One region of the Streptomyces sp. NPDC058457 genome, then DNA from elsewhere that is predicted to be linked to it. Evidence: riboswitches for the same ligand, from Rfam matches in the RefSeq annotation. Region 1 holds a riboswitch; each other region holds the start of a gene.
The links. A riboswitch is a leader RNA that binds a small molecule or an ion and turns the genes downstream of it on or off. The one in region 1 is predicted to bind thiamine pyrophosphate.
Positions count from the first base shown of each region.

Region 1 (9,661 bases):
TGTACCAGACGCCGGCGCCCGCCCCGAAGACGATCAGTACGGCGACGACCAGCGTCAGCAGCCCGCGCCGGGACCGACGGCCCCCGCGCCGCCGGTCGGATGGGGGTGCCCCCGCGCGAGCGAAGCCGAGCGTGGGGGAGGGCGGCGCCTCGAACCGGCTGGTCCGCAGCACCCCCTCGTCCTCCTCGTTGACGGGCAGGGGGCGGGGCACGGTGAGCGACCGGGGTATGACACTGGTCCGGTCCTCGGCGATGTCATGCGCCTCGGTCAGCGCCTGCGGCGGCACGGCGTCCAGCTGCTCGGCGCCGAGCGCGCTCCGCGCCTGCCGCAGCAGGGCGAGCAGCGCGACCGCGTCGTACGGCCGGACCTCGGGGTTGCGGGCGGTGCCGAGGGCGACCAGCTCGTCCAGCTCGTAGGCCAGCCCCGGCACGACGGCGGACGGCGCCGGCACGTCCTCGTGCAGATGCTTGTACAGGATGATCGCGGGCGAGTCCCCGTCGTGCGGCTTCTGCCCGGTGAGCATCTCGTACAGCACGACACCGCACGCGTACACGTCGACGCGCGGATCGGCGGTGCCGTTCTCGACCTGCTCGGGCGCGAGGTAGGCCACGGTCCCGAGCACGGCCCCCGTCGTACTGGTGACGCTGTCCACGGACCGCACCAGCCCGAAGTCCGCGACCTTGACCCGCCCGTCGTCCCCTATCAGCACGTTCTCGGGCTTCATGTCCCGGTGCACGAACCCGGCGCGGTGCGCGGCGCCCAGCGCGGCCAGCACCGGCTCCAGGATGTCCAGCGCGGCCCGCGGCTGCAGCGCGCCGCGCTCGCGCAGCACGTCACGCAGGGTGCAGCCGGCGATGTACTCCATGGCGAGATACACGTACGACCGGTCGGCCCCCTGGTCGTAGACCTGGACGACGTTCGGGTGGGCCAGCCGGGCGACCGACTTGGCCTCCCGGATGAACCTCTCCACGAAGGACCCGTCGGCGGCGAGCGCCGGGTGCATCACCTTCAGCGCGAGCACGCGGTCCAGCCGGATGTCCAGGGCCCGGTACACCGTGGCCATCCCGCCGACGGCGATCCGCGCGTCGACGCGATACCGGCCGTCGAGCACCTGCCCGACGAGGGGGTCCTGAAGGGTCGTATCCACCCAGCGAGTGTACGAGGACCGACTGACAGCCCCACAGGTGAGACCGCTTTCCCCCGGGGACTGCAGCGCACCTGTGACGCTTCGCACCTGGCTGAAATATGCACCTACCCACCCGCGACCGCCGACACCGACCGGCCTCGGGCATGCTTTCTCCCCCTTCCCGCAGCCGCCGACGGTGCTCGGCCCCCACGGGAGAGTCCCGCTTCTCAGCAGACGGTTTCGGGTGGTGCGTGGGTGGGAGACGAGGCGGGAGCGGGCCGGCGCTCAGAACGCAGGACGCTCGGGGTCCAGCACGGCCAGGCCCTCCGCAGGAGACGACGCCTCCGCGAGGTACCGACGGGGAATCCGCCCCGCCAGCCGGGCCAGCCGCCCCGCCTCCACCCCGGCCCGCATGGCGTGAGCCATCCGCTCGGGATCCTGTGCCCGCGTCACCGCAGACGCCAGCATCACCCCCGCACACCCCAGCTCCATCGCCAGCGCCACGTCCGACGCCGTACCGGCTCCCGCGTCCAGAATCACCGGCACCCGCGCGTGCTCGACGATCAGCCGGAAGTTGTGCGGGTTGCGGATCCCGAGCCCGGACCCGATCGGCGACCCGAGCGGCATCACCGCGGCGCACCCCACGTCCTCCAGCTTCCGGGCCAGCACGGGATCGTCGTTCGTGTACGGCAGCACCGTGAACCCGTCGTCCACCAGCGTCTCCGCCGCGTCCAGCGTCTCGACCGGATCCGGCAGCAGCGTCCGCTCGTCGGCGATGACCTCCAGCTTGATCAGCGAGGTCCCCAGCGCCTCCCGCGCCAGCCGGGCCGTCAGCACGGCCTCCCCGGCGGTGTAGCACCCCGCCGTGTTCGGCAGCACCCGGATCCCGAGCCGTTCGAGGACCGACAGCACGGATCCCCGTACCCCCGGGTCCACCCGCCGCATCGCGACCGTGGTCAGCTCGGTCCCGGACGCGACGAGCGCCCGCTCCAGCACCTCCAGGCTGGGCGCACCCCCGGTCCCCATGATCAGCCGGGAGGAGAAGGTCGTACCCCCGAGGACGAACGGGTCGTCGGCCATGGCTCAGCCTCCCTGTACGGCGGTGAGGACTTCCACGCGGTCGCCTTCGGCGAGCCCGGTCGCCGCCCACTGCCCGCGCGGTACGACGGTCTCGTTGACGGCCGCGGCCACCCCGGAGGGCGCGGCGGTGAGGGACTTCACGAGCGTGTCGAGAGCGGTGCCCGGGGCGATCTCCCGGCGCTCCCCGTTGACGGAGATGGTGACGGAGATGTTCATGCGGTCTGCTCCACAAGGACGGCGCCGAATCGCCTCGGCGTGAACGGACGGGCTTCCTCCGGCAGCTCGCCGCCGGCCAGCAGCTCCGCCATCACGTCCCCCGTGACCGGCGTGAGGAGCACCCCGTTGCGGTAGTGCCCGGTGGCCAGCAGCAGCCCGTCGAGGCGGGTCGGCCCGAGCAGCGGCGCGTTGTCGGGGGAGCCGGGGCGCAGCCCGGCCCGGGTCTCGGTCAGGGGCAGTTCGGTGATCCCGGGCACCAGCTCGTGCGCGTCGCGCAGCAGCTCGTACACCCCGCCCGCCGTGACCGTCGTGTCCCAGCCGAGCTCCTCGCTGGTCGCGCCGACGACCAGTTCGCCGTTCTCCCGGGGCACCAGGTAGACGTTCCCGCCGCGCACCACGGCCCGTACGGTCCGGCTGAGGAACGGCGCGTACCGCGCGGGCACGGTCAGCCGCAGCACCTGCCCCTTCACCGGCCGCACCGGCGGCAGCACGTCGTCCGGCACGCCCGCCAGCCGCCCGCTCAGGCTCCCGCCGGCGAGCACCACCTGCCCGGCACCCAACGTGTCACCCGCACGGGTGCGGACACCGGCGGCGCGTCCCCGTGCCACCTCCAGGCGCTCGGCCCAGTCGCGGTGGAGGACCACCCCGGTCCGCTCGCACGCGGCCACCAGCGCGGCCGCCAGTCGGCGCGGGTCGATCTGGTGGTCGCCGTCGACCCGCAGCCCGCCGCGCACGCCCGGCGCGAGCATCGGCTCCAGGCGCCGGCACTCGCGCCCGGACAGCCACTCGGACTCCAGTCCCGACTGCTGCTGGAGCGCGTGCAGCTCACGCAGATGGGCGCGGTCGTCGGCGTCCAGCGCGACCGCGAGCGTGCCGCAGCGCCGGTAGCCGAGGTCGTGGCCGGTGAGCTCGGTCAGCTCGGCGGCGAAGCTCGGATAGCGGCGCGCGGAGGCCAGGTTGAGCCCCAGCAGGGTCTGCTCGCCGTAGTGCAGTTCGGTGACCGCGGCCAGCATCCCGGCCGCGACCTGCGCGGCCCCGCCGCCGGGCGCGGGGTCCACCAGGGCGGTGGCGAGCCCGCGCTGCGCGGCGCGCCAGGCCGTGACCAGGCCGATGATTCCGCCCCCGATGACGAGGACGTCGGACGTACGTGAGGACATGGGCGTCCAGCCCCTCCCTTCGCCGGCATGACCCGGATCAGGTTCGTACGGTCGGAGGCCGCCAGCCTCCCTCTCAGCCCGGTGCGTCCGGGCTCCCGCGTGTGCTTCCCCGTCACCCTAGCCCGCGGAGCTCCGCCCTTGTAAGACGGCCTCGGACCGCGCTGTGGAACAGGTCACTCGCCGCGCCCCTGACTGACTCTTTGTCAGTTGTCTATCGTTCTTCTCCATGGTGACTTGTCTATGGTGATCAGGTGAGCGAGCAGACGCAGGGACGGAGCACGTCACAGACGCGGCGCGTGGTCGTCGTGGGCGCGGGCATGGCCGGGGTGCAGACCGCCGTCGCCCTGCGCGAGCGGGGGTTCACCGGCACCGTCACGCTGATCGGCGCCGAGCCGCACCAGCCGTACGACCGGCCGCCGCTCTCCAAGGCCGTGCTGCTCGGCAAGGCCGAGGGCTCCGCCTTCGAGGTCGACTTCGAGGCGCTCGGCATCGAGCTGGCACTCGGCCGCGACGCGCTGGGCGTGCGCACCGCCGACCACGAGCTGGACACCGAGGCCGGACCGGTGCCGTACGACGTCCTGGTCCTCGCCACCGGCGCCGAGCCGATCACGCTGCCCGGCACCGAGGGGGTGCCCGGCGTCCATCTGCTGCGCACCCTGGACGACGCTGAGCGGCTGCGGCCCGTGCTCGCCCGGCAGCACGACATCGTGGTCGTCGGCGCGGGCTGGATCGGCGCCGAGTTCGCCACCGCGGCCCGCGAGGCCGGCTGCGCGGTGACGGTCGTGGAGGCCGCCGACCGCCCGCTCGCGGGAGCGCTCCCGGCCGAGGTCGCCGCGCCCATGACCGCCTGGTACGCGGACAGCGGCACCGAACTGCGCACCCACGCGCGCGTGGCCGGCGTCGAGCCCGGCGCGGTGGTGCTCGACGACGGCTCGCGGCTGCCCGCGGGCGCCGTCGTGGTCGGTATCGGGGCCCGCCCCGCCACCGCCTGGCTGGCCGGCTCCGGCATCGAGCTGGGCACCCACGGCGACGTGCTGGCCGACGACCGTCTGCGCACCGGCGTCCCGGACGTCTACGCGGTCGGCGACTGCGCCTCCTTCCCGTCCGGCCGTTACGGCGAGCGCCTGCTGGTCCACCACTGGGACAACGCCCTCCAGGGCCCGCGCACGGTCGCCGCCAACATCCTCGGCGAGTCCGACGCGGTCTACGACCCGGTCCCGTACTTCTGGTCGGAGCAGTTCGGCCGCTTCGTCCAGTACGCCGGCCACCACGCCGGCGCCGACCGCCTGGTGTGGCGCGGCGACCCTTCCGGCCCGTCCTGGAGCGTCTGCTGGCTCCGCGAGAGCCGCCTGGTCGCTCTGCTGGCGGTAGGCCGCCCCCGGGACCTGGCGCAAGGCCGCCGCCTGATCGAGGCCGGCCGTGAAATGGACCCGGAGGCCCTGTCCGACCCCGCCCGCCCCTTGAAAAACGCGACTGCGGCGCCCCTTTAGGGGCGCGGGGCTGTACCGATATGCGGCTGCGCCGCGTGGGCGCGACCAGCCCCTACGGCGCCGCACCCGAACGACGACACATCCCGCCCCCACCCATCGCGGCCCACCCGGCAGAACGCCTACCCTTGACCCCGTGACCGAGATTGACGCAAACATCGATGCTCTCGTCCCCGCCTGGCTCACCCTCCCCGACATCGCAGAGATGATGGACGTCGAGGTGACGCGCGTGCGGCAGCTGGTCAAGGAGGGCCAGCTCATCGCCGTCCGCCGTGGTGAGAACAAGGCACTGCACGTTCCCGCCGCCTTCATCGACGGGGACAAGGTCGTCAAGGGCCTGACCGGCACCCTGACGCTTCTGCGGGACGACGGCTTCACCGACGAAGAGATGCTGGAGTGGCTCTTCACTCCCGACGAGACCCTGCCCGGCACCCCCGCACAGGCGCTCAGCGAGAATCGCGGCACGGAGGTGAAGCGCCGCGCCCAGGCGCTCGCCGTCTGAGGCACGTCTGAGGCAACCAGTACCGAACCGACGGGGGACACCGATGACCGACACCGCCCGCGCCCAGCTGGCCGATGCCCGGCTCTACCTGTGCACGGACGCCCGTAAGGAGCAGGGCGACCTCGCCGGGTTCCTGGACGCGGTCCTGGCGGGCGGTGTCGACATCGTGCAGCTGCGCGACAAGGGCATGGAGGCCGCCGAGGAGCTGGAGCACCTCGCCGTGTTCGCCGACGCCTGCGCCCGGCACGGCAAGCTGCTCGCGGTCAACGACCGCGCGGACGTGGCCCACGCCGCCGGTGCCGACGTGCTCCACCTCGGCCAGGGCGACCTGCCGGTCCCGGCCGCCCGCGCGGTCCTCGGCCCGGACGTCCTGATCGGCCGGTCCACGCACGCCGAGTCCGAGGCCGCCGCGGCCGCCGTGCAGGACGGCGTGGACTACTTCTGCACCGGCCCCTGCTGGCCCACCCCCACCAAGCCCGGCCGCCCCGCCCCCGGCCTCGGCCTGGTGCGGTACACCGCCGCGCTGGGCACCGACCGCCCCTGGTTCGCCATCGGCGGCATCGACCTCGGCAACCTCGACCAGGTACTGGACGCGGGTGCCCGCCGGGTGGTCGTGGTCCGCGCGCTCACCGCGGCCGACGACCCGGGCGCGGCGGCGGCCGAGTTCGCGAAGCGCCTGCGGTCGCGGTGACGCGCAGGGGGTCGCTGTCCGGAAACTTGTCCAGTATCCGGACGCGAGCTCGACAATTCGGGCAAATATCCCGAGTTCGGTTGGGTGGCCGTCCGCCCCTGGCTAACCTGCGGGTATGGCCCTAGGAACCGCATCGACCAGGACTGACCGCGCACGCACCGTGCGCGACATGCTCGCCACCGGCAAGAACACGTACTCGTTCGAGTTCTCGGCGCCGAAAACCCCCAAGGGCGAGCGGAACCTGTGGAGCGCGCTCCGGCGGGTCGAGGCGGTCGCCCCCGACTTCGTCTCCGTGACCTACGGCGCCGGCGGTTCGACCCGCGCGGGCACGGTCAAGGAGACCCAGCAGATCGTCGCCGACACCACGCTCACCCCGGTCGCCCACCTCACCGCGGTCGACCACTCGCTGGCCGAACTGCGCAACATCATCGGCCAGTACGCGGACGCCGGGATCCGCAACATGCTCGCGGTGCGCGGTGACCCGCCCGGCGACCCGATGGGCGACTGGGTGGCGCACCCGGAAGGCCTGACCTACGCGGCCGAACTCGTCCGGCTCATCAAGGAGTCGGGCGACTTCTGCGTGGGTGTCGCCGCCTTCCCGGAGATGCACCCGCGCTCCGGCGACTGGGACGCCGACGTCCGGCACTTCGTCGACAAGTGCCGCGCGGGCGCCGACTACGCCATCACGCAGATGTTCTTCCAGCCCGAGTCGTACCTTCGCCTTCGTGACTCGGTCGCCGCGGCCGGCTGCGAGACCCCGGTCATCCCGGAAATTCTGCCCGTCACCAGTGTGAAGATGCTGGAACGGCTGCCCAAACTCAGCAACGCCGCCTTCCCGGACGCCCTGAAAGAGCGGATCCTCACAGCGAAAGACGATCCGGCGGCGGTACGCTCCATTGGCATCGAATACGCCACGGAGTTCTGCGCCCGGCTGCTGGCCGAGGGAGTGCCAGGACTGCACTTCATCACGCTCAACAACTCCACGGCGACGCTGGAAATCTACGAGAACCTGGGCCTGCACCATCCCCCGCGGGCCTAGACCGGCCGCACCGGAGTACGACACACTGCGTAGCGGTCACAGGAGGAGGGGCGTACATGGGCTGGACGGTCCTCTACGTAGCGTTCGGCATCGTCGCGCTGTGGTTGCTCGGCGAGGTGCTGCTGCAGTACAAGGCGCGGCTGCGCTGGCGACTGCTCGCCTTCGTCGGCTTCCTCGGGGTCGTGTTCGGTGTCCTGATCCCCTCGGTCATCGTGATCGGTGTGGGCGCGATCGCGTTCGCGGTCGGCCAGACCTACGTCACGCTGTCGTTCCGCCGCGGCTTCGAGGCCGGCTGGGCGGTCAAGCGCCCCGGCACGGACGGTGACGAAGGCCTGACCAAGCGCCGCCGCGGCGAGCCGGACGAGGACGCTGGCCTGGAGGCCACCGACCCCGACGCGGCCGACGCCGCCTACGCCGAGCAGCAGGGCGCCTACGCCACGGGCAGCATGCCGTCCTACGGCGGTGACGACTACGAGCGTGACGACGTCTTCACCCCGGCGGCCCGCACCATGGAGCCCGGCGCGGCCGAGTCCAGCACGGTGTACGAACCGCAGCCGATGCCCGAGGACACCGGCTCCTACGGCGTCTACCGAGACGCCGGCTACGCGGCCACCGGCGACCAGCAGGCCGCCTACGCGACCGCCGGCCAGGACCAGGCGTACGCCGCCCAGGGCACCGACCAGAACTACGCCTACGACTACTCCGGCTACGGCCAGCAGCAGTACGGCTACGACACGGGCGCCCAGCAGCAGTACGCCAACTACTCCGACCCGTACATCGGCAACAACCAGACCTACGGCGGCACCGGGTACGACCAGTCGTCGTACGGCACCCAGCAGTACGACCAGCAGGGGTACGCCCAGGGCCAGTACGGCACCGGCGGCTACGGCGAGACCCCGGCGGGCGGTGTCTGGGTACCGCAGCAGCGCGCCGACGAGACCTACGGCGGCGAACTCCCGCAGGAGCAGCCGTACCCCTACCAGGGGCAGGGCGACGACGGGCAGGGGCAGCAGCAGGGCCAACAGCAGGGCAACGGGTACGACGAGCAGCAGTACCGTTTCTGAAGCGGCCCCGAAGAGCCCGGCTCACTGCGAGCCGCGGAACTCCGGCCCCTCCACGATCAGCCCCGCCACCAGCGCCCCCGACATACCCGCATGCGGAAGCCCACCGCCGGGGTGCGACCGGCCGCCCACCCGGTACAGGCCAGGCAACCGGGTGGTGTTGGCCGGGTGCAGAAAGCGGCCCTCGCCGCCCGCGAGGGCCGGAGCGGAGATCCCCCCGGACCCGGTGGTGGCCGTGTCCCGTTCCGGCAGTCGCGTCTCGTGCCAGATCAGGCGCTCCCGCAGCCCCGGAACGGCGGTCTCGGCGGCTTCGAGGAGGAAATCCGTGTAGGCCCCGACGGTGCTCTCCCGCTCCCAGCCGGCCTCGGCCGACAACACCGCCGACAGCACCACGGACTCGTGGTCGTCGTCCGGTCTGAGCGCCGGGTCGTCGGGGCGCAGCACCGTCACGGTGGGGCACACCGGCCGGTCGCCGCCGGGTGAGGCCAACAGGTCCAGCTCGGTCTCCTCGTCCGGGGCGTGCACGATCGTGCGGTGTGCGGCACCGGCCTCGCGCCCGCCACGCAGCGCCAGCAGCACGGTGAAGCGGCCCGGCCGCGCCGCCTTCCGGTCGGCCCGCACATCACCGTCGGCGTCCAGCGGGCACCCCGTCCGCCGGGTGAGGGCGTCGAGCCGCACCGGATCCACTCCGGCCACCACATGGTCGACGTCGATCACACCGCCTCCCCCAGAGCCGAAAGCCTGGGAGGTGCCCCCAGCGAGCTCCACCCCCGCCGCGCGGCCGTCCTTCGCCAGCACCGCCGTGACCTCTGCGCCGAACACGAACTCGACTCTCCGGCGCACGCACCGCTCGTACACCGCGCGCGCCAACTCCCTTGTGCCACCGCGCACATACCAGGTGCCGAAGGCATGCTCCAGATACGGCAGGACGGCCGCGCTCGCCGGAGTGTCACGGGGGTTGAGGCCGTGGGCGAGCGCATGGCTGTTCAGGAGGGCGGCGAGGCGCTCGTCGCGCAGCTCCCAGGCGCCGATCTCGGCGAGCGTGGCCGCCCGGCGGGTGCGCAGCAGCTTCTTGTGCGGCACCGACGGGTACGGCTCGCGCTCGGCCAGCACCTGCCAGTTCGGCCACAGCGGTTCCTCCAGGAGCGGGCGCCTGGTGCGGTCCCAGGCCTCCCGGGCCCGCACCAGGAAGTCGCCCCAGCGCTGCCCGGCGCCCGCCCCGAGGGCCTCGTCGAGGGCGGTGACGACGCCCGCGCGGGACGCGTTCGGCAGCGAGACCGCCGTGCCGTCGGCGAAGACGTG
Region 1 is NZ_JBHXLU010000071.1:52,142-61,802, forward strand. Features, by position in the region: gene pknB (Stk1 family PASTA domain-containing Ser/Thr kinase) at 1-1,147, opposite strand, end outside; gene ACFWPS_RS39120 (thiazole synthase) at 1,412-2,206, opposite strand; gene thiS (sulfur carrier protein ThiS) at 2,210-2,422, opposite strand; gene thiO (glycine oxidase ThiO) at 2,419-3,579, opposite strand; TPP riboswitch at 3,577-3,688, opposite strand; gene ACFWPS_RS39135 (NAD(P)/FAD-dependent oxidoreductase) at 3,831-5,069, shown strand; gene ACFWPS_RS39140 (Rv2175c family DNA-binding protein) at 5,203-5,568, shown strand; gene thiE (thiamine phosphate synthase) at 5,612-6,259, shown strand; gene metF (methylenetetrahydrofolate reductase [NAD(P)H]) at 6,375-7,298, shown strand; gene ACFWPS_RS39155 (hypothetical protein) at 7,355-8,362, shown strand; gene ACFWPS_RS39160 (phytoene desaturase family protein) at 8,384-9,661, opposite strand, start outside.

Region 2 (9,661 bases), on a different contig from region 1:
CGCCCAACGACGTTCCAGCACACCCCCCGTACAGCGGCCGGCCACCCCGGTCGACCCCGCACAGCCGCACTCGGCCACGCTCATCGGCTCCGTGCAGCGCGCGATGCGCCTGCTGGAGTGCGTCGCCGGACACGCACACGGCGCACCCGCCAAACAACTGGCCCGTGAAACGGGCCTCGCGCTGCCCACCGCCTACCACCTGCTGCGCACCCTGGTCCACGAGGGCTATCTGCGCCGCGACAAGGGGCTCTTCTTCCTCGGCGAGGCGGCGGAGCGGCTGAGCAGCAGCGGGGCGCAGCAGAAACGTCGCAGCGCGGTCGTCGACACCCTCGCCCACTGGCGCGATTCGATCGGTGTCCCGGTGTATTACGCCATGTACCGGGACGGCGAGATCGATGTCATGTGCGTCTCCGACTCCCCGGGTACCCCGGCGGTCGAGGAGTGGGCCGGTTTCCGCGAGACCGGGCACGCGCACGCCGTCGGCCAGTGTCTCCTCTCCCAGTTGGACGAGGACGTCCGCCGCGACCATCTGGGCCGCCATCCCGTGCGGCCCCTCACCCCGTACACGGTCCGTGACGGTCAGACGCTGCTGCGGCGGCTGGAGCGGACGCGGCGGATGGAACCGGTGGTGGAGCGCCAGGAGTACGCACTGGGGACGGTGTGCGCGGCGATTCCCCTCACCGTCGGCACCACGGCCGCCACCATCGCCGTCTCCCTCCCCCTCCACCAGGCCGACCGGCTGCTGCCCGCCGTCCGGCAGCTGCAGGCCGAAGTGGCTCGGCATCTGGGGTCCCTGGCGATCGCTATCAGTATCTGAAAACTCACTCCTTGTGATCTCCCGTGTACGTTCAGCAAGATTTGACCACCATCAAAGGGATAAAACCCGGCCAGTCGGTGTCATATGACGGGGTAGGCAATGCGCGAGTCCGTACAAGCAGAAGTCATGATGAGCTTTCTCGTCTCGGAGGAGCTCTCCTTCCGCATCCCCGTGGAGTTGCGCTACGAGACCTGTGATCCCTATGCCGTCCGGCTCACCTTCCACCTGCCCGGGGACGCGCCGGTGACCTGGGCCTTCGGCCGCGAGCTGCTGATCGACGGGGTGGGGCGGCCGTGCGGCGAGGGTGATGTGCACATCGCGCCCGCCGATGCCGAGGTGCTGGGCGAGGTACTCATCCGGCTTCAGGTCGGCGGCGACCAGGCGGTGTTCCGGTCCTCCGCACCTCCGTTGGTGGCTTTCCTCGACCGAACGGACAAGCTGGTGCCGCTCGGCCAGGAGGGCTCGCTCGCCGACTTCGACGCCCATCTCGACGAGGCCCTGGACCGCATCCTGGCCGAGGAGCAGAGTGCCGGCTGAAGCGTTACGGCACAGGGCGCACGCCGCTCCGACGAGTCGCGTGAGGACGCGCAGGAACGCTTCTGCGTGTTCGGCGCCGACCCCCAGCCGGAACGCTTCTCCTCATGTGGACCGCCCGTGTCTCACCTCGTGCCTCGTGGATGGCCTCCTCCCGGGCCGTCCACTGCGCCTCACCGCTTCCGGCGCCGTCCCCGCCCGCCGCGTCCCGCGGCCGGCGCGGCCTCCACGGGCACGGCTGTCTCCGTGCCCGGCCGGTCGGCGGACACCACCAGGGCCGCGAGCAGCGTGGTGACCGGCACCGAGGCGACCAGGCCGATCGAGCCGACCAGGGTGCGCACGATCTCCTCGGCGACCAGCTCGCTGTTGGCGACCGTGGCCACACTGCTCTGCGCGATCGAGAAGAGCAGCAGCAGCGGTAGCGCGGCACCCGCATAAGCCAGCACGAGGGTGTTGACGACGGACGCGATGTGGTCACGGCCGATGCGGATGCCCGCCCGGTACAGCCCGCGCCAGCCCATCGTCGGGTTGGCCTCGTGCAGTTCCCAGACGGCCGAGGTCTGGGTCACCGTCACGTCGTCCAGGACACCCAGCGAGCCGATGATGACACCGGCCAGCAGCAGACCGCTCATGTCGATCGACGGATACAGGCCGTGGATCAGGCCGGTGTTGTCGTCGGTGTTGCCGGTGAGCGCGGCCCAGTCGATGAACTCCGAGCCGAGCAGGCCGATCAGACACAGCGAGACCAGCGTGCCGAGCACCGCCACCGAGGTCCGGGCCGACAGCCCGTGGCAGATGTACAGGGCGATCAGCATGATGGCGCTCGACCCGACCACCGCCATCAGCAGCGGGTTCGATCCCTGCAGGATTCCCGGCAGGATGAACAGGGTCAGCACCAGGAAGCTGACCGCCAGCGCGACCAGCGCCATCACACCGCGCAGCCGGCCCACCACCACCACGGCGAGTGCGAAGATCCCGGCCAGCAGTGCCATCGGGAACTTCCGGTTCACGTCGGTGACCGAGTACTGCAGGTCCTTGGGTGCGGAGGGTTCGTACGCGGCCACGACCTTCTCACCCTCGTGCAACTGCCGCGACTGATCGGGCTGCACGATCTCGGTGAAGGTACGGCCCTTGTCCTTGCCGACGTCGACCCGGACCGTGGCCTTCTTGCAGGTGCCGCCCTCCTCCTTCGAGGAAGTGCCGTCGGTGGTGGAGGTGTCTCCGGTCGAGCCGCCGCCGGAGGCGTTGACCGACTTGCAGCTGACCGAGACGACCTTGGTGACCGTCGCCGCCTGCGTCTGGCGGTCGAAGCCGACGCCGGTGCGCTCGTGCGACGGGGCACCGCCGGGCCACAGCACCACCAGGCCGACCACGACCGCGGCGGTGAAGGGGATCAGGATGGCCGCGATGACCTTGCGCAGATGCTTGGAGACGGGCGCGGCAGGGCCGTGGCTGTGGCTGTGTCCGTGCGAGTGGCCGTGACCACCGCCGGGCCCGGAGCCGCTCTGGCCGGTACTCGGACCGGGCGAATGGCCATGGGCCTCCCCGTGGCCGTGGGCTTGGCCGTTGTCGTGATGGCGGGCGTGGCTGAGAGCGTGCCCCTGGTCGTACGGCTCGCCCTGCCCGTGGATGTGTCCGTCACCGGCACCATGGCCCCCGTGGCCGGATCCGCCGCCCTGCGTGGCGCCGTTGCCGCGCCGCGGGTCTGGGGGCGGATAGGGGTGCTGCTGTGTCGAGGTCACCGCCCGATCATCGCAAGAACGGCAGGGGCCCTCTGTTCACCGCGCCCGAATTGACGCTAGCGTGGAGGCACCTTTGCACACGCGGGAGCTCGGAGCACCGGGCTGAGAGGGCGCTGACCTCCGTATTCGCGACGTTTCACGTGGAACGAGTGATGTTTCACAGGAAACGCCGCCCGACGGAAGCCGCTGCGTCGACCGCCGAACCTGTTACCGGGTAATGCCGGCGTAGGGAGTAGGTCTCATGACCAACAAGGACGCGCGCACGCCTGCCTTCAGCCAGGACGAACAGCCCATTATGGGCGAAACGCCCCAGGAGGCCGGGAAGTCCATCGGCTGGCACAAGGGGTATGTCGAGGGCTCCCGCCCCGACCTCCGGGTGCCGGTCCGTCAGGTGCACCTCACCAACGGGCAGTCGGTCACGCTCTACGACACCTCCGGCCCGTACACCGATCCGCTCGTCGAGACCGACGTCCGCAGGGGCCTGCCGCCGCTGCGGGAGAACTGGATCACCGCCCGCGGCGACACCGCCGAGTACGCGGGCCGGCCCGTCCGTCCCGAGGACGACGGGATCAAGCACACCTCGCCGCGAGGTGGCCTGCGCAACCTGGACGCGGTCTTCCCGGGCCGCCCGCGCCAGCCGCGCCGCAGCCGGGACGGCGAGGCGGTGACGCAGCTCGCGTACGCCCGCCGGGGCGAGATCACCCCGGAGATGGAGTACGTGGCCGTCCGCGAGAACGTTTCTCCCGAGGTGGTCCGCGAGGAGATCGCGGCGGGCAGGGCCGTACTGCCCGCCAACGTCAACCACCCGGAGATCGAGCCGATGATCATCGGCAAGCGGTTCCTGGTGAAGGTCAACGCCAACATCGGCAACTCCGCGGTCACTTCCTCCATCGAGGAGGAGGTCGAGAAGATGACCTGGGCGACCCGCTGGGGCGCCGACACGGTCATGGACCTCTCCACCGGCCGCAACATCCACACCACCCGCGAGTGGGTGCTGCGCAACTCCCCCGTCCCCATCGGTACGGTGCCGCTCTACCAGGCCCTGGAGAAGGTCGACGGCAGGGCCGAGGAACTGACCTGGGAGATCTACAAGGACACGGTCGTCGAACAGGCCGAGCAGGGCGTGGACTACATGACCGTCCACGCGGGCGTGCGCCTCCCGTACGTGCCGCTCACCGCCAACCGCAAGACCGGCATCGTCTCGCGCGGCGGCTCGATCATGGCGGCCTGGTGCCTGGCGCACCACAAGGAGTCGTTCCTGTACGAGAACTTCGAGGAACTCTGCGAGATCCTCGCCGCCTACGACGTCACGTACTCCCTGGGCGACGGTCTGCGCCCCGGCTCCATCGCGGACGCCAACGACGAGGCGCAGTTCGCGGAGTTGCGCACGCTCGGGGAACTCAACCGGATCGCGAAGCGTTTCCATGTACAGACGATGATCGAGGGCCCGGGCCATGTCCCGATGCACAAGATCAAGGAGAACATCGACCTTCAGCAGGAGATCTGCGATGAAGCTCCGTTCTATACGCTCGGCCCGCTGACCACGGACGTCGCGCCGGCGTACGACCACATCACCTCCGGTATCGGTGCCGCGATGATCGCCTGGTGGGGCACGGCGATGCTCTGCTACGTCACGCCCAAGGAGCACCTGGGCCTGCCCAACCGGGACGACGTCAAGACCGGCGTCATCACCTACAAGATCGCCGCCCATGCGGCCGACCTCGCCAAGGGCCACCCGGGTGCACAGGAGTGGGACGACGCGCTGTCCGACGCCCGCTTCGAGTTCCGGTGGGAGGACCAGTTCAACCTCGCCCTGGACCCGGACACGGCCCGCGAGTTCCACGACGAGACACTTCCGGCGGAGCCGGCGAAGACGGCCCACTTCTGCTCGATGTGCGGGCCGAAGTTCTGCTCGATGAAGATTAGCCAAAGCATCACAGAGCGGTTCGGTGGCGCGGCGGCCGAGGGGGCGTCGCCCGAGGAGATCGCGGAGGGGATGCTCCAGAAGTCGAAGGAGTTCGCGGCGAGCGGGAACCGGGTCTACCTGCCGATCGCCGACTGACGCCGTGACGCGGTGCTCCCTTGAGGGAAAGGTTGGGAGCACCGCCACGTCAGAGCTTCACGCCGTTGGCCTGTGACGAAACTCGCTGGAGTCAGTGGGTGAATCGGCAGCTGCTATTGCGGACGCATCAGGTTCAGGTCCTCGCCCCATGCATCCAGAACCGCGCCGTGCCCTGCACGTCGGGCCGCTGCCTCGACACGGCCGAAGAGGCTCCGCTGCAAGGGCACCTCGCCTGTTGCTGAGATGCGGGCCAAGGTGTCCAGCAGCGAATCGGTGTCCCAACCGGGCAGCGGGTAGCGGGCGAGTTCCCACTCCAGGTACTTGTTGTACGGACGGGGGCGCCGGTCGAGCGCGAAGAGCAACTCCAACAGACTACCGATGCTGTCGGCAGCGTCGAGGCGGGCGGCGAAGGGATGCCCATCGCGGTCGTTCTTGACGGAGCGGTAGACAGAGTTGGTGTAGGCGTCGAGCCACTCTCCGGCGTCCCGGAAAGCCTCATCGACGCCGAGCCGGGCTTTGGCGGCCAGGATCTGGGCAATGCCTCCGTCGAGCCGGTCGAGCACGATCTGGGAGCGGGCCAGGGCGTAGCGTTCGAAGCCAGGCATTCCTGCAGTCCGGAATTCAGCAAGCGGGAGGATGACGAGGTCGAGCTCGGCTGTGCGATGGTCGGCGAACCGAGTGAGATCCGTTGCTGCGTCGTCAGCGACGACGACGTATAGGTCGTGATCGGAGTACCTCGTCGGCATGCCTTCATGGGCCTGAGATCCCTTGAGCACGAGCCCGACAACGTGGTGGTCAGCTGTGGCGAGTTCGACGAACGCACGGTAGGTGATGAGCTGCTGAGCAGCCATTGCGTGATCTCCGGTGAAGTAGTGACGGCTACGCCTGTCAGGCGGCCCCGCCTGCCGGAGTCGCCTCAACCCGTCTGCGGGGCCCTGGCCGCCGCTCAGAAGATCAATGCACGTGTGAACCGTACCGTCCGACTGTCCGAGGAGTGCTCAGTTTGAGTCGGCGTACAAGCTGGGGGCCATCCTGAAGGGGATACGACGACAGCCTCATCCCAGGCTCCGCGAGTGACTCCGGCCCGAACCTGTTCTCGATGAAGATCTCGCAGGACATCCGTCGCGAGCACGGCGGGAGTCGGGCCGAGGTTGAGGCGGGGATGGCTCAGAAGTCGAAGGAGTTCGCGGCCGCGGGCAACCGGGTGTATCTGCCGATCGCGGACTGAGGGCGGGCCCGGGAGTGTGCCGGCGGTTCGGGAAGCGGGCTCCGGCACACTGCCCCGGCTATCGGGCTCGCCATGCCTCGACGTGGGCCAGCACGTACGCGGCGAGTTCGGGTGGTCACCGTCGAGCGGACCACGCGCACCTTGTGACGGACCTTCATGGACGGACCGTCACAGGGGGACGGTAGTGCCTCTCATGGGACCAGGACGAGTTTTCCGGTGGTGCGGCCGGCCTCGATCGCGCGGTGGGCCTCGGCGGCCTCGGACAGCGGGTAGGTGTCCTGGACGAGTACCCGCAGCCGGCCCGCCTCGATACGTTCCGTGATCCGTTCCAGCAGCTCACCGGAGGGAGCAGCAGTGACCCATACGTAGCGCATCCCGCGCTCGGCCGCCTGGAGTTCGTCCGTTCCCGGGTCGATCGACGCACCGACGAGCAGGCCGCCGGGGCGCAGCACATCGAGGGAGCGCGGTCCGTAGGAGCCGCCGACCAGGTCCAGGACCGTGTCCACCGGAGCCACGGCGGACTCGAAGCCGGTGGTCGTGTAGTCGATCAGCTCGTCGGCACCCAGCCCGCGCAGCAGGTCGTGCCGGCCGGCCCGGGCGGTGCCGATGACGTACGCCCCCAGCTCCTTGGCCAGCTGCACCGCGACATGGCCGACGCCACCGGCCGCCGCATGGATCAGCACTCGGTCACCGGGCCGGACCCGCGCCAGCACGGCCAGCGCCTGCCAGGCGGTCACCGCGGCCAGGGGGACGGCACCCGCGACCGCCAGATCCACGTTCCCGGGAGCAGGGGCCAGCGCCTCGGCCGATGCGGCGGTGAACTCGGCGTACGCACCGCGCCGGGAGACCGGCAGCATGCCGTACACCCTGTCGCCCGGGGCGAACCGTGTCACGCCCTCGCCTGCCCGCTCGACGACACCGGCGACATCGTTGCCCGGCGTCCACGGCAGCTCGACCAGCTCCGGCACCCGGCCGGAGCGGAGCACCGCGTCGCCGGGATTGACCCCGGCCCCGGCGACCCGCAGCAGCACCTCGCCGGGGCCCGGTTCCGGTATGCCGGTCTCGGCGTACTCCAGCGTCTCGGGACCACCGAACACGGACTGGACGACGGCATGCATACGGACGGACATCAGACCAAGGCTCCTCGGCGGCGGGCGGCGGGCGGCGGGCGGCGGGCGGCGGGTGGCGGCGGGTGGCGGCGGGGCGCGGCGGTCGCGGCGCGTTCCATGCTCGGTCCCGGCAACTGTCCTGTGGAAGTAGGCACTTTCCTGATATCGAGGTTCCTCATGGATACCGGCTTCGACCTGAGAGAACACGGCGGCGTGGACGTCTTCCTGCGCGACTGCCCCACCCGTGCCGTGCTGGACGTGATCGCCGGCAAGTGGACCATGCTGGTGCTGGTGGCCCTTGCGGACGGTCGGCCCATTCGGTTCGCGGAGCTGCGCAGACGGCTGGACGGTGTGACGCCGAAGGTGCTGACGCAGACCCTGCGCGCGCTGGAGCGGGAGGGACTGCTGACCCGCACGGTGTATCCGACGGTGCCGCCGCGGGTGGAGTACCGGCTGACCCGGCTGGGCCAGGAGGCGGGCGGGCTCGTGCAGCGCATCACCGACTGGTCGCAGGCGAACGTCGCCGCCATGCAGGCGGCGCGGGAGGAGTTCGACGGGCGCTCCGCCCGCCGGCTCCCCGGCGCGGCCTCGTAGACCGGGTGTCCGGCCTGCGCCCCCTGGCCGGGGGCGCAAGCCGGGTCATTCCGGCTGGTGTTCCGGGCCTCCGAAGTCCGGGCTGGTGTAGTCCGGGCTGGTGAAGCTCGGGCGGGGGGCGGGGGCGGTACCGTCGTCGGTGCTGAAGCCGGGACGGTCGTAACCGAGTCGTGGCATCCGGCCCGCCGGACTCGACGGGGCGGTGTGGCGCAGTCCGGCCGTGCCGGTGTCGGTGGCCAGTGCTTCCCGCAGGAAGGGCAGGATGCCGCGCTCCAGCAGGGCGTCCCGCCAGGCCTCCCGGGCCTTGGCCACCTCCCCGCCGGGTTCGCCGTAGGCTCCGGCCTCCAGCGAGGGGCTGTTGCGCAGTGCGGTGAGCAGCAGTCCCGCGCCGGCCATGATGATGGCGGCCGCGGTCACCACGCCGAACACCCAGCCCGCGGTGAGCATGGTCTGGGCGAACGCCGGGGCCGGGTCCAGCATCTTCAGGACGTAGCCGACGAGCAGGAAGATCGCTGCGGCGGTGCCGGCGAGCACCGGCGCCAGGACCAGGGCGAGGGCGAAGCCTCCGGCGCCGGTGGTCTCGGCGGCCTCGCCGAGGGTGGTGGCGAGCCCCATCGCGCCGCCCGTGCCCGGCTCTGCGGAGCCGGACTCGTGGACGGCGGCCGGGGTGGACCGCGCCGGATTGCGCAGTTCCTCGCGGACCTTCACATAGTGCTGGTACTCGGTCGCCGCGGCCGCCGTGATCAGTGCGGTGGCGTTGAGCGCCATGGTGCGCAGCTGTTCGGTGTTCAAACGCTGGCCTATACCGGCCAGTTCGGGACGGTACTGGGCGGAGCGCAGCGCCTCATCGAGGATCCGCTCGTATTCCTGGCGGTCCTCGCTGTGCAGGTGCTGCGGAACGCTGTTCATGTGCATCCCCCGATGCTCCGTAGGGCTTGTGGCTCGCACGCCGGCGAACCGTCGGGCAGAAACGGAGGGGAGCCTGCTACGGATAAACCGATGGTAGAGCCGTTACGGCACGCGGTGACAGGGGGTTGCCGGAAATTGGGGTTGCCCGCGTGTGACGTCGGGGGGTCGGAACAGCCCGGCGAACGCTCAGTTGTCCAGCGGAAGTTGCCTCACCAGCAGCTTTCCGGCCATGGTCACGCCGCCGTCCATGGCGATGGCGAGCCCGTCTGCGTAGACGTGCGGTCCCGCCACAACGGGGCCGGTGCCCTCTTCGCCCTCCTCGGAGCCGACTTCCCCCAGCAGATAGGGAATCGGGCTGTGTCCGTGAACGATGCGGGTGCCGCCGTACGTATCGAGAAGGGAACGGACGGCGTCTGCACCCCCCTCGTCGCGGAAGGAGAAGCGTTTGGTGAACTTGCGGAACAGATCCCACACCTCGTCCGCGTCATTACGCGTGATGGTCTCGCGGACGGTGTCGTTGACCGCCTCGATCGAGTCGCCGTAGTCGAGGTAGGCGGTGGTGTCGGAGTGGACCAGCAGATAGCCGTCGACCTCCTCGACGGCGTCCAGGCGGGCCATCCACTGGAGGTGGTGGTCCTGGAGCCGGTCCATGTCGGTCTTCTGGCC
Region 2 is NZ_JBHXLU010000010.1:8,096-17,756, reverse strand. Features, by position in the region: gene ACFWPS_RS10975 (IclR family transcriptional regulator) at 92-817, shown strand; gene ACFWPS_RS10970 (SsgA family sporulation/cell division regulator) at 917-1,354, shown strand; gene ACFWPS_RS10965 (YibE/F family protein) at 1,525-3,093, opposite strand; TPP riboswitch at 3,165-3,342, shown strand; gene thiC (phosphomethylpyrimidine synthase ThiC) at 3,335-5,155, shown strand; gene ACFWPS_RS10955 (hypothetical protein) at 5,269-6,006, opposite strand; partial or broken gene ACFWPS_RS10950 (phosphomethylpyrimidine synthase ThiC) at 6,192-6,383, shown strand; gene ACFWPS_RS10945 (NADP-dependent oxidoreductase) at 6,575-7,513, opposite strand; gene ACFWPS_RS10940 (winged helix-turn-helix transcriptional regulator) at 7,670-8,086, shown strand; gene ACFWPS_RS10935 (hypothetical protein) at 8,132-9,001, opposite strand; gene ACFWPS_RS10930 (metallophosphoesterase) at 9,182-9,661, opposite strand, start outside.
Region 2: another riboswitch for thiamine pyrophosphate. It lies ahead of thiC (phosphomethylpyrimidine synthase ThiC); the one in region 1 lies ahead of thiO (glycine oxidase ThiO).

Region 3 (9,661 bases), on a different contig from region 1:
CCCCACGGCGTCACCGCGACCGTTCCCTCGACGGTCGCCGGGACCACGTTGTCGAAGCCGAGGAAGCGGGCCACGAACTCGTCCGCGGGCCGCTGCCAGACGTCGAGGGGCGTGCCGGACTGGGCGATCCGCCCGTCCCGCATCACCACCACCCGGTCGGCCAGTGCGAACGCCTCGCCCTGGTCGTGCGTCACGGCGAGCACGGTGGTGCCCAACCGCCCGAACAGCTCCCGGAGTTCGACCACGAGCCGCTCCCGCAGCGAGCGGTCGAGCTGCCCGAGGGGTTCGTCGAGCATCAGCAGCCGGGGCCGGGGCGCCAGCGCCCGCGCGAGCGCCACCCGCTGCTGCTCCCCGCCGGAGAGCCCGGCGACAGCCCGCCGGGCCGCCCCCGGAAGCCCCACCAGCTCCAGCAACTCGCCGACCCGCTCGGCCTGTTGTGCTTTCCCCGCACCGCGCATCCGGAGCCCGAAGGCCACGTTCCCGCCCACGTCCCGCTGCGGGAACAGCTGGTGGTCCTGGAACATCAGCCCGACCCCCCGCCGATGCGCCGGCACCCGCGTCTGGTCGTGTCCGTCGAGCAGCACCCGCCCGGAAGCCGGGGGTTGCAGCCCCGCGACCACCCGCAGCAGCGTCGACTTGCCGCTTCCGCTCGGCCCGAGCACACAGACCACCTCGTGCTCGGCGACCTCGAGATCGACGGCGTCCAGCACGGCCCGCCCGCCGAACCGCACGGTGGCCGCGTCGAGAGCCAGCAGCATCAGAACTCCCCCGTCCGGTCGGTCCGCAGCCGTTCGAGCACCAGCAGCGCCACCGCGCACACCACCATCAGAATCGTGGAAAGGGCCATCGCCTGGCCGTAGTTGAGATCACCGGGGCGGGACAGCAGCCGGGCCACGGCGACCGGCAGGGTCGGGTTGTCCGGCCGCGCGATGAACACCGTCGCGCCGAACTCCCCGAGCGACACCGCGAACGCGAACCCCGCCGCGATCAGCAGCGCCCGCCGCACCATCGGCAGATCGACCTCCCGCCACACCCGCCACGGCGCGGCCCCGAGCACGGCCGCCGCCTCCCGCAGCCGCTCGTCCACGGCCCGCAGCACGGGCAGCATGGTCCGTACGACGAACGGGACACCGACCAGCGCCTGGGCGAGCGGGACGAGGATCCAGGACTGGCGCAGATCCAGCGGCGGTCTGTCGAGCGCGATCAGGAACCCGAAGCCGACGGTCACCGCGGACACCCCGAGCGGCAGCATCAGCAGCGCGTCGAAGCCCCGGACCAGCCGCCCCGCGTCCCGCCGGGCCAGTACGGCGGCGGCGAGTCCGCCGATCACCACCGCGATGGCGGTGGCCGCGACCGCGTACTCCAGGGAATTGACCACCGACTCGATCGGCGCGACCAGGAAGGTCCCGCCGTCGGCGTCGCCCAGCGCCCGGTAGTACCCGAACCCCCCGTCCAGCGACCGCCGTACCAGCACGGCCAGCGGCAGCACGAGCAGGACGGCGATGGTGGCGAGGACTCCGGCGAGCAGCGCCCACTGCCCGGCCCCGCGCGGCCGGCGTGCCGTCACCGACGGGTCCACCAGCCGCAGCGCGCTCTCCCGCCGCCGTACCGTCCACGCGTGCACGGCGAGGATCGCGCCGACCGCGACGAACTGGACGATCGTGAGGACGGCGGCCGTGGAGAGGTCGAAGATCTCGGAGGTCTGCCGGTAGATCTCCACTTCGAGGGTGGAGAACGTCGGCCCGCCGAGGATCTGCACCACACCGAAGGAGGTGAAGGTGAACAGGAACACCATCAGCGCGGCGGCGGCCACGGCGGGCACGAGCGCGGGCAGCGTGACCTTCCGCCAGGCGCCCAGCGGGGAGGCCCCGAGCATCCGGGCGGCCTCCTCCTGCCGCGGGTCCAGCTGGGCCCACAGCCCGCCCACGGTCCGTACGACGACCGCGTAGTTGAAGAAGACGTGCGCCAGCAGGATGGCCCAGACGGTGGTGTCGAGCCGTACGCCCCACAACTCGTCCAGCAGCCCGCCCCGACCGACGAGCGCGAGGAAGGCGGTCCCCACCACGACCGTCGGCAGCACGAAGGGAACCGTCACCACGGCCCGCAGCACCTGCTTGCCGGGGAAGTCGAGGCGCGCGAAGACATGGGCGGCGGGCAGCGCGGCCAGCAGGGTCAGCGCGGTGGAGGCGAGCGCCTGCCAGGTGGTGAACCAGAGCACGTGCCGGATGTCGGACTGGCCGAGGACGTCGGCGATCCGCCCGAACCGCCAGACCCCGTCGGCCTTCAGGCCGCGCGTGACGATCGCCGCGACCGGCCAGGCGAAGAAGACGGCGAAGAACGCGACGGGCACGGCCATCAGCCCGAGCCGCGCCGCGCTCCCGCGCCTGCCGGCTGCTCCGGTTACTTCAGTACGAGTGACGTCCACGTCTTGACCCACTGGTCACGGCTGGCGGCGATCCTGTCGGGCGCCATGGTCTCGGGATCCTGGGCGGCGGGCCCGTACTTCGTGAACTCGGCAGGCACGCTCGCCCCCTTCACCACCGGGTACACGAACATGTTCAGCGGCATGTCCTCCTGGAACTCCCTGGAGACCAGGAAGTCGATGAGCGCCTTGCCGCCCTTGCTGTTCCCGGCGTTGCTCAGCAGCCCGGCGAACTCGATCTGCCGGAAGCAGGTGCCGGTCGCGACACCGGTGGGCGCGGTGCTGGGCTTCGGGTCGCCGTAGATCACCTCGGCGGGCGGCGAGGAGGCGTACGACACCACGAGCGGCCGGTCGCCGCCGGCCTTCTTCCCGCCGGCCGAGCCGGAGAACTCCTCGTTGTAGGCCTGCTCCCAGCCGTCGACGACCTTCACGCCGTTGGCCTTGAGCTGCTTCCAGTAGCCCTGCCAGCCGCTGTCCCCGTACTGCGCGGCCGAGCCGAGCAGGAACCCGAGCCCCGGCGAGGACGTGGACGCGTTCTCGGTGACGAGGAGGTTCTTGTACCGGGGCTTGACGAGGTCGGCGTACGACGTCGGCGGGGTCAGCTTGTGCTTGCTGAAGTACGCCTTGTCGTAGTTGACGCAGATGTCGCCGTAGTCGATGGGCGTGACCCGGTGCCTGGCCGCGTCGAGCTGGTACGCCGTACCGACCGTGTCGAGCCCCTTCGCCTCGTACGGCTGGAAGAGACCGTTGTCGAGGGCCCTGGAGAGCAGGGTGTTGTCGACGCCGAAGAAGACGTCGCCCTGCGGGTTGTCCTTGGTCAGGATCGCCTTGTTGACGGCCTGCCCGGCGTCACCGTCCTTGAGGACCTTGACCTGGTAGCCGGACTGCTTCTCGAAGTCCTGGAGCACGTTCTTGGAGACGGCCCACGAGTCGTGGCTGACGAGGGTGATGGTCTTTGACTCGGCCCCGCTTCCCGAGGACGAGGACGAGCACGCGGACAGCGTCACGAGCCCGAGCCCGACCGCCGCGGCCACGAAGGTTCTGGTGTGCATGGTGTGCACTGGTGTTCTTCCTCCTGGAGTTGACCAGGAAGAGACGCGGCCCTGCCCGCGGTGTGCGGGCAGGGCGCAACAGCTTGAGTGATGACCGAACTTCCTACCCAGAATGACCTGGGCGAGGTTCAGAGGGTCTGCGGCCCGGTTGCCGCACTCTCAGCGCTGTGGCGCTCCCCTGTCGGATTATGAAGATGTGTTGGCCAGATCCTACCGCTCGGTGCCTACGGCGGTTACCTCTCGGTCGCCGCGAGCTGACCACAGGCGCCGTCGATCTCCTGACCCCGGGTGTCCCGGACGGTGACGGGCACACCATGCGCCTCGATCGCCTCGACGAACGCCTTCTCGTCCTCGGGCCGCGACGCGGTCCACTTCGAACCCGGCGTCGGGTTCAGCGGGATGAGGTTGACGTGCACGGGCTTGCCCTTGAGCAGCCGGCCCAGCCGGTCCCCGCGCCAGGCCTGGTCGTTGATGTCGCGGATGAGCGCGTACTCGATCGACAACCGCCGCCCGCTCTTCTCGACGTACTCGAACCCGGCGTCGAGGACCTCGCGCACCTTCCACCGCGTGTTCACGGGGACGAGGGTGTCGCGCAGTTCGTCGTCGGGGGCGTGCAGCGAGATCGCGAGCCGGCACTTGAAGCCCTCGTCGGCGAACCGGTGGATGGCCGGGACGAGTCCGACGGTCGAGACGGTGATCCCGCGCTGCGAGAGCCCGAGCCCGTCCGGGGCGGGGTCGGTCAGCGCGCGGATGGCTCCGACCACCCGCTTGTAGTTGGCGAGCGGCTCCCCCATCCCCATGAAGACGATGTTGGACAGCCGCGCGGGCCCGCCGGGCACCTCACCGTCCCGGAGCGCCCGCATCCCGTCGACGATCTGGTGCACGATCTCCGCGGTGGACAGATTGCGGTCCAGCCCCGCCTGCCCGGTCGCGCAGAACGGGCAGTTCATCCCGCATCCCGCCTGTGAGCTGATGCACATGGTCACCCGGTCCGGGTAACGCATCAGCACCGACTCGACGAGCGTCCCGTCGAAGAGCTTCCACAGCGTCTTGCGGGTCGTCCCCTCGTCGGTCGACAGATGCCGTACGACGGTCATCAGCTCGGGGAACAGCGCCTCCCGCAGCTTGTCCCGCGAGGCGGCCGGGATGTCCGTCCACTGCTCGGGGTCGTGCGCGTACCGCGCGAAGTAGTGCTGCGAGAGCTGCTTGGCACGAAACGGCTTCTCCCCGACCTCGGCCACCGCGTCCTTGCGCTCGGCGGGCGAGAGATCAGCGAGATGCCGCGGCGGCTTCTTGGCTCCGCGCGGCGCGACGAAAGTGAGTTCTCCGGGCTTAGGCATAACCCAACCAGTGTCGCAGATCAACTGCGGTGGCCCGCGACCGTGGATTCGGCAGGGGTCCAGGGGCTCAGCGCACGGCGGTGGTGATGATGGCGAGGAGGGCGCCGAAGGGGTCGAGGAACATGGCGAAGCGGCCGATGCCCGGGGCCTCGGTGACCGGGATGAGGACGGTGGCTCCGGCCTCGGTGGCCCTGGCGAGCGTGGCGTCGCAGTCGGTCACCTCGAAGTACGGGTGCCATTTCGGCGTCGATCCGGCGTCGAGGTTGGCCTGGGGCAGTTGCATCAGCCCGCCGTGGGCCGCCGCCGGGCCGCCGCCCGCCGGGGTGAGGACCGTGTAGGTCAGTTCCGGGCCCATCGGCACATCGCGGGTCTGCCAGGAGAAGACCGACTCGTAGAACGATTTCGCCGCGCCGGCGTCGGTGGTGTACAGCTCCGTCCTGGCCAGGCTGCCGGGGACCGCGACGAGGTCCAGGCCCTTTGTGTCGCCCGGCTGCCAGACCGCGAAGTCCGCTCCGGTGGGGTCGACGAAGGCGGCCGCCCGCCCGAAGGCGAAGACGTCCGCCGGGGCGATCCGGACGCTGCCGCCCGCCTGTTCCACGGCCTTGGCGGTGGCGTCGGCGTCCGGGGTGTGGAAGTACACCCGCCAGGACGCGCTCGCGCCCGCCTCGGTGAGCGGGCCGATCCCGGCGACCGTTCCGCCGTCCTGTTCGAAGAAGCCGTAGCCGCCCGCCTCCGGTCCGGCCGACCGGTGCTCCCAGCCGAAGACGGCGGAGTAGAAGGCGGCGCTCGCGTCAGTGTCGGGGGTGCCCACGTCGAGCCAGTTCGGAGCGCCGGGAACATACTGGGTTGTCAGCATTGCGGGGTCCTCCTCGGCCGTCTGCGGCCGCCTTCGCTCACCAGGTCACGGGCAGCGTACGCGGTCCCCGGATCAGGCCCTGGCGCTGGAACTCGACCTCCTCGGGGGGTACGGCCAGGCGGATGCCGGGGAAACGGGAGAGCACCGAGCCGATCATGGTCTCGGCCTCCATGCGGGCCATGATCGCGGCCATGCAGTGGTGGGGGCCGTGGCCGAAGGCCAGGTGGGGGCCGTTGGCGCGGTCGAAGTCCAGGTCGTCCGGGTCGTCGAAGACGGCGGGGTCGCGGTTGGCGGCGACGTAGGCGTTGTAGACGACCTCGCCGGCCCGGATCAGCTGGCCGCCGACCTCGACGTCCTCGACGGCGACGCGCGGGATGCCGACGCCGTTGCGGTGCGGGACGTAGCGGAACAGCTCGTCCACCGCCTTGGGGAGCAGCTCCGGCTCGCGGCGCAGCCGGTCCAGGTGCTTGGGGTGGGTGAGCAGCGCGTACATCATCGAGCCGCTGTTGTTGCGGACCGCGTGCCCTCCGCTGACCTGGATGGCGGTGGCCAGGGAGATCGCCTCGTCGCCGGTGATCTCGCCGTCCGCGGTGGCCTGGGCCAGCACCCCGGCGAGGTCGTCGCGGGGCTCCTCGCGGCGGCTCTGCAGCAGCTCGGCGATCCGGGCCCGGGTGGTCCGGGCGGCCTCCCGGGCGCGCGCTTCCGCGTCGGGGCCCGCGGAGAGCAGCGCCTCGCCGGTGGCCGCCCAGCGGTGCCAGTCCTTCTCGTCGATGCCGAGGAAGTCACGGATCACGGCGATGGGGAAGGGGCCGTGCAGATACTCCATGAGGTCGGCCGGTGGGCCCGCGGCCTCCATGGTGTCGAGGAGTTCGCCGGCCCGGCGCTCCGCCATCGGCCGCAGCCGCTGCATGGCCCGCCCGGTGAAGGCCCGGGCGACGACCCGGCGCAGCCGGTTGTGCCGGGGCGGGTCGATGTACTGGAGGCCGGCCGTCTGGGAGGCCACGGGCGCCGGGCGCATGCTGGTGATGTCGCGGCCGACGACCGACTCCCGGGAGAAACGCGGGTCGGAGGTGACGAAGCGGACGTCCTCGTACCGGGTGACCAGCCAGGCGTCCCCCTCGCCGTGCGCGAGTCTGATGCGGGTGACGGGCTCGTCGCGCAGCAGCTCGTCCAGGAACGGGTCCGGGTCGAGCGCGGGCAGATCGTCGACGGGCCAGAACCGCACCGGCGGAGGAGGCGTGGTCGGGGACGGGGTGGAGGCCGGGGCCGGGTCGAGGGGCATGGGCACACTCCCTGCACGCACGTCGGAGGACACCGCGTCCTCACAGGGAGTCTCCCTCTGACCGGCCTGACCATGCGATTTCTGCTGCGTCATCCGGGGCCGACATGCCGCCGAGCCCCCGCCCTGTGAAGGACGGGGGCTCGCCTACGACAGCTGTACGTCAGCCACTGCCGACGTGTCTGTAGATCAGCCGCTCCCGGCGAAGCAGATCAGCCGCTGCCGACGAACAGCACCATCAACAGCCACACCACCGGAGCCGTCGGCAGCAGCGAGTCCAAGCGGTCCATGATGCCGCCGTGGCCCGGGAGCAGCGTGCCCATGTCCTTGATGCCCAGGTCCCGCTTGATCATGGACTCGCCGAGGTCGCCGAGCGTGGCGCTGGCCGCGACCGCGAGGCCCAGCAGCAGGCCCTGCCACCAGGTACCGTCGTCGATCAGGAACTGCATGCACAGCGCGCCCGCGACCATCGCGAACAGCACCGCGCCGACCAGGCCCTCGCGGGTCTTGCCGGGGCTGATGCGCGGGGCCAGCTTGTGGCTGCCGAAGCGCCAGCCGACCGCGTAGGCGCCGGTGTCGCTGACCACCGTGAGGAGCAGGAAGGTCATGACCCGGAAGGGGCCGTCGTCGGCGGTGAGCATCATCGCGACGAACGTCGCCAGGAACGGGACGTAGAACGCCGCGAAGAGACCCGCCGTGACGTCCTTGAGATAGCCCTCCGGCGGTTCCGTCATCCGCCAGACCAGGATCGCGAGCCCGGTGAGCGCCAGGGCGACCCAGGCGCCCTCGGCACCCCGGGCGTAGCCGGCCACGACCATCGCGGCGCCGCCGAGCGCCAGCGGGACTAGGGGCGCCTTGATGCCCTTGCGTTCCTGGAGCCGGCTGGTCAGTTCCCACAGGCCCACCACGACCGCGACCGCCACGACGCCGACGAAGACGGCCTTGACGACGAACAGGGATGCCACGATCACGACGCCCAGTCCGACGCCGACCCCTATGGCCGCACCCAGGTCGCGTCCCGCGCTCTTCTTCTGCGGCGCGGGCGCCGGCTGTGGGGCGTCGGGCATGGGCTCCGGATTCTGGTTCTGCGGCGCCGCCGCGTGAGGCAGGGGCTGCGCCGACGGTGTTTCGTTGCGGAACGTCTCGTCGCGGAACAAGGGGCCGCTCAGCCGAGCGGCCCCCCGGTCGTCGTCCTGGTCTGAGCCGTACGCGGGTACGTCGTCGGGCACGATGGGCATGGGGCGAGTCTGCTGCGCGTTCTGCGCATCGTACGCGGGACCCGCCGGGACGGCTCCCTGGACATGCCCCTGGTCATAGCCGTGGGTACGACCGAGGTCGTACCCCTGACCGGGAGCGTGGACGTACCCCTGGGCAGGGCCGGATCCGTACCCCTCGCCGGAGCCGTACCCCTGGCCGGAGTCCGGCCCGTTGCCCTGGTCGTAGCCCTGGCCGGTGCCCTGATCGGTCGGTCCCCAGTACCCGGCCGGTGATCCGGCCTGCCCGGCGGGTGAGCCCGCCTGCGGCGGGGCTCCCCAGGATGAGTCGTTCATCAGACTTCGAGAAGCTCCGCTTCCTTGTGCTTGAGGAGCTCGTCCACCTGCGCGACGTACTTCGCGGTGGTGTCGTCGAGCTCCTTCTCGGCGCGACGGCCCTCGTCCTCGCCGACCTCGCCGTCCTTGATCAGCTTGTCGATCGCGTCCTTGGCCTTGCGGCGCACGGAACGGATGGAGACCTTGGAGTCCTCCGCCTTGCCCTTGGCGACCTTGATGTAGTCGCGGCGACGCTCCTCGGTGAGCTCCGGGAACACCACCCGGATGATGTTGCCGTCGTTGCTCGGGTTGACGCCCAGGTCCGAGTCGCGGATGGCCTGCTCGATGTTGCGCAGGGCCGTCTTGTCGAACGGGGTCACGACCGCCATGCGCGGTTCCGGCACGGAGAACGAGGCCAGCTGGTTGATCGGCGTCGGCGCGCCGTAGTAGTCGGCCACGATCTTGTTGAACATCGCCGGGTGCGCACGGCCGGTGCGGATCGCGGCGAAGTCCTCCTTGGCGACCACGACGGCCTTCTCCATCTTCTCCTCGGCTTCGAGGAGGGTCTCTTCGATCACCACTTGCTCCTGCGTGTCTTGAGTAAGGCCCGGCTGCGGTTCCGTTGCGGGGCGGCGGCCGGCTGCGTCGCGTCTTCTTTCCCTGACGGTTCCCGACCGGCAGGACATTGTCCATCCCCCGGTCAGGGTGCGTCAGGTGTTGCCGGTCAGGCCCGGCTGCCCTGGTCACCCACCAGCGTGCCGATCTTCTCACCCTTGACGGCGCGCGCGATATTGCCCTCCGTCACCAGCTCGAACACCAGGATCGGCAGCTTGTTGTCGCGGCAGAGCGTGATCGCGGTGGCGTCGGCGACCTTGAGCTCGCGGGTGATGACCTCGCCGTAGCCGAGCGAGTCGAACTTGACGGCGTCGGGGTTGGTCTTGGGGTCGGAGTCGTAGACCCCGTCCACGCCGTTCTTGCCCATGAGCAGCGCCTCGGCGTCGATCTCCAGGGCGCGCTGGGCGGCGGTGGTGTCGGTGGAGAAGTACGGCATGCCCATACCGGCGCCGAAGATGACCACGCGGCCCTTCTCCAGGTGGCGCACGGCGCGCAGCGGGATGTACGGCTCGGCGACCTGTCCCATGGTGATCGCGGTCTGCACCCGGCTGTCGATGCCCTCCTTCTC
Region 3 is NZ_JBHXLU010000015.1:125,374-135,034, forward strand. Features, by position in the region: gene ACFWPS_RS15330 (ABC transporter ATP-binding protein) at 1-758, opposite strand, end outside; gene ACFWPS_RS15335 (ABC transporter permease) at 758-2,356, opposite strand; gene ACFWPS_RS15340 (thiamine ABC transporter substrate binding subunit) at 2,401-3,474, opposite strand; TPP riboswitch at 3,557-3,664, opposite strand; gene rlmN (23S rRNA (adenine(2503)-C(2))-methyltransferase RlmN) at 3,708-4,814, opposite strand; gene ACFWPS_RS15350 (VOC family protein) at 4,882-5,670, opposite strand; gene ACFWPS_RS15355 (cytochrome P450) at 5,708-6,952, opposite strand; gene ACFWPS_RS15360 (phosphatidate cytidylyltransferase) at 7,162-8,499, opposite strand; gene frr (ribosome recycling factor) at 8,499-9,056, opposite strand; gene pyrH (UMP kinase) at 9,203-9,661, opposite strand, start outside.
Region 3: another riboswitch for thiamine pyrophosphate. It lies ahead of ACFWPS_RS15340 (thiamine ABC transporter substrate binding subunit); the one in region 1 lies ahead of thiO (glycine oxidase ThiO).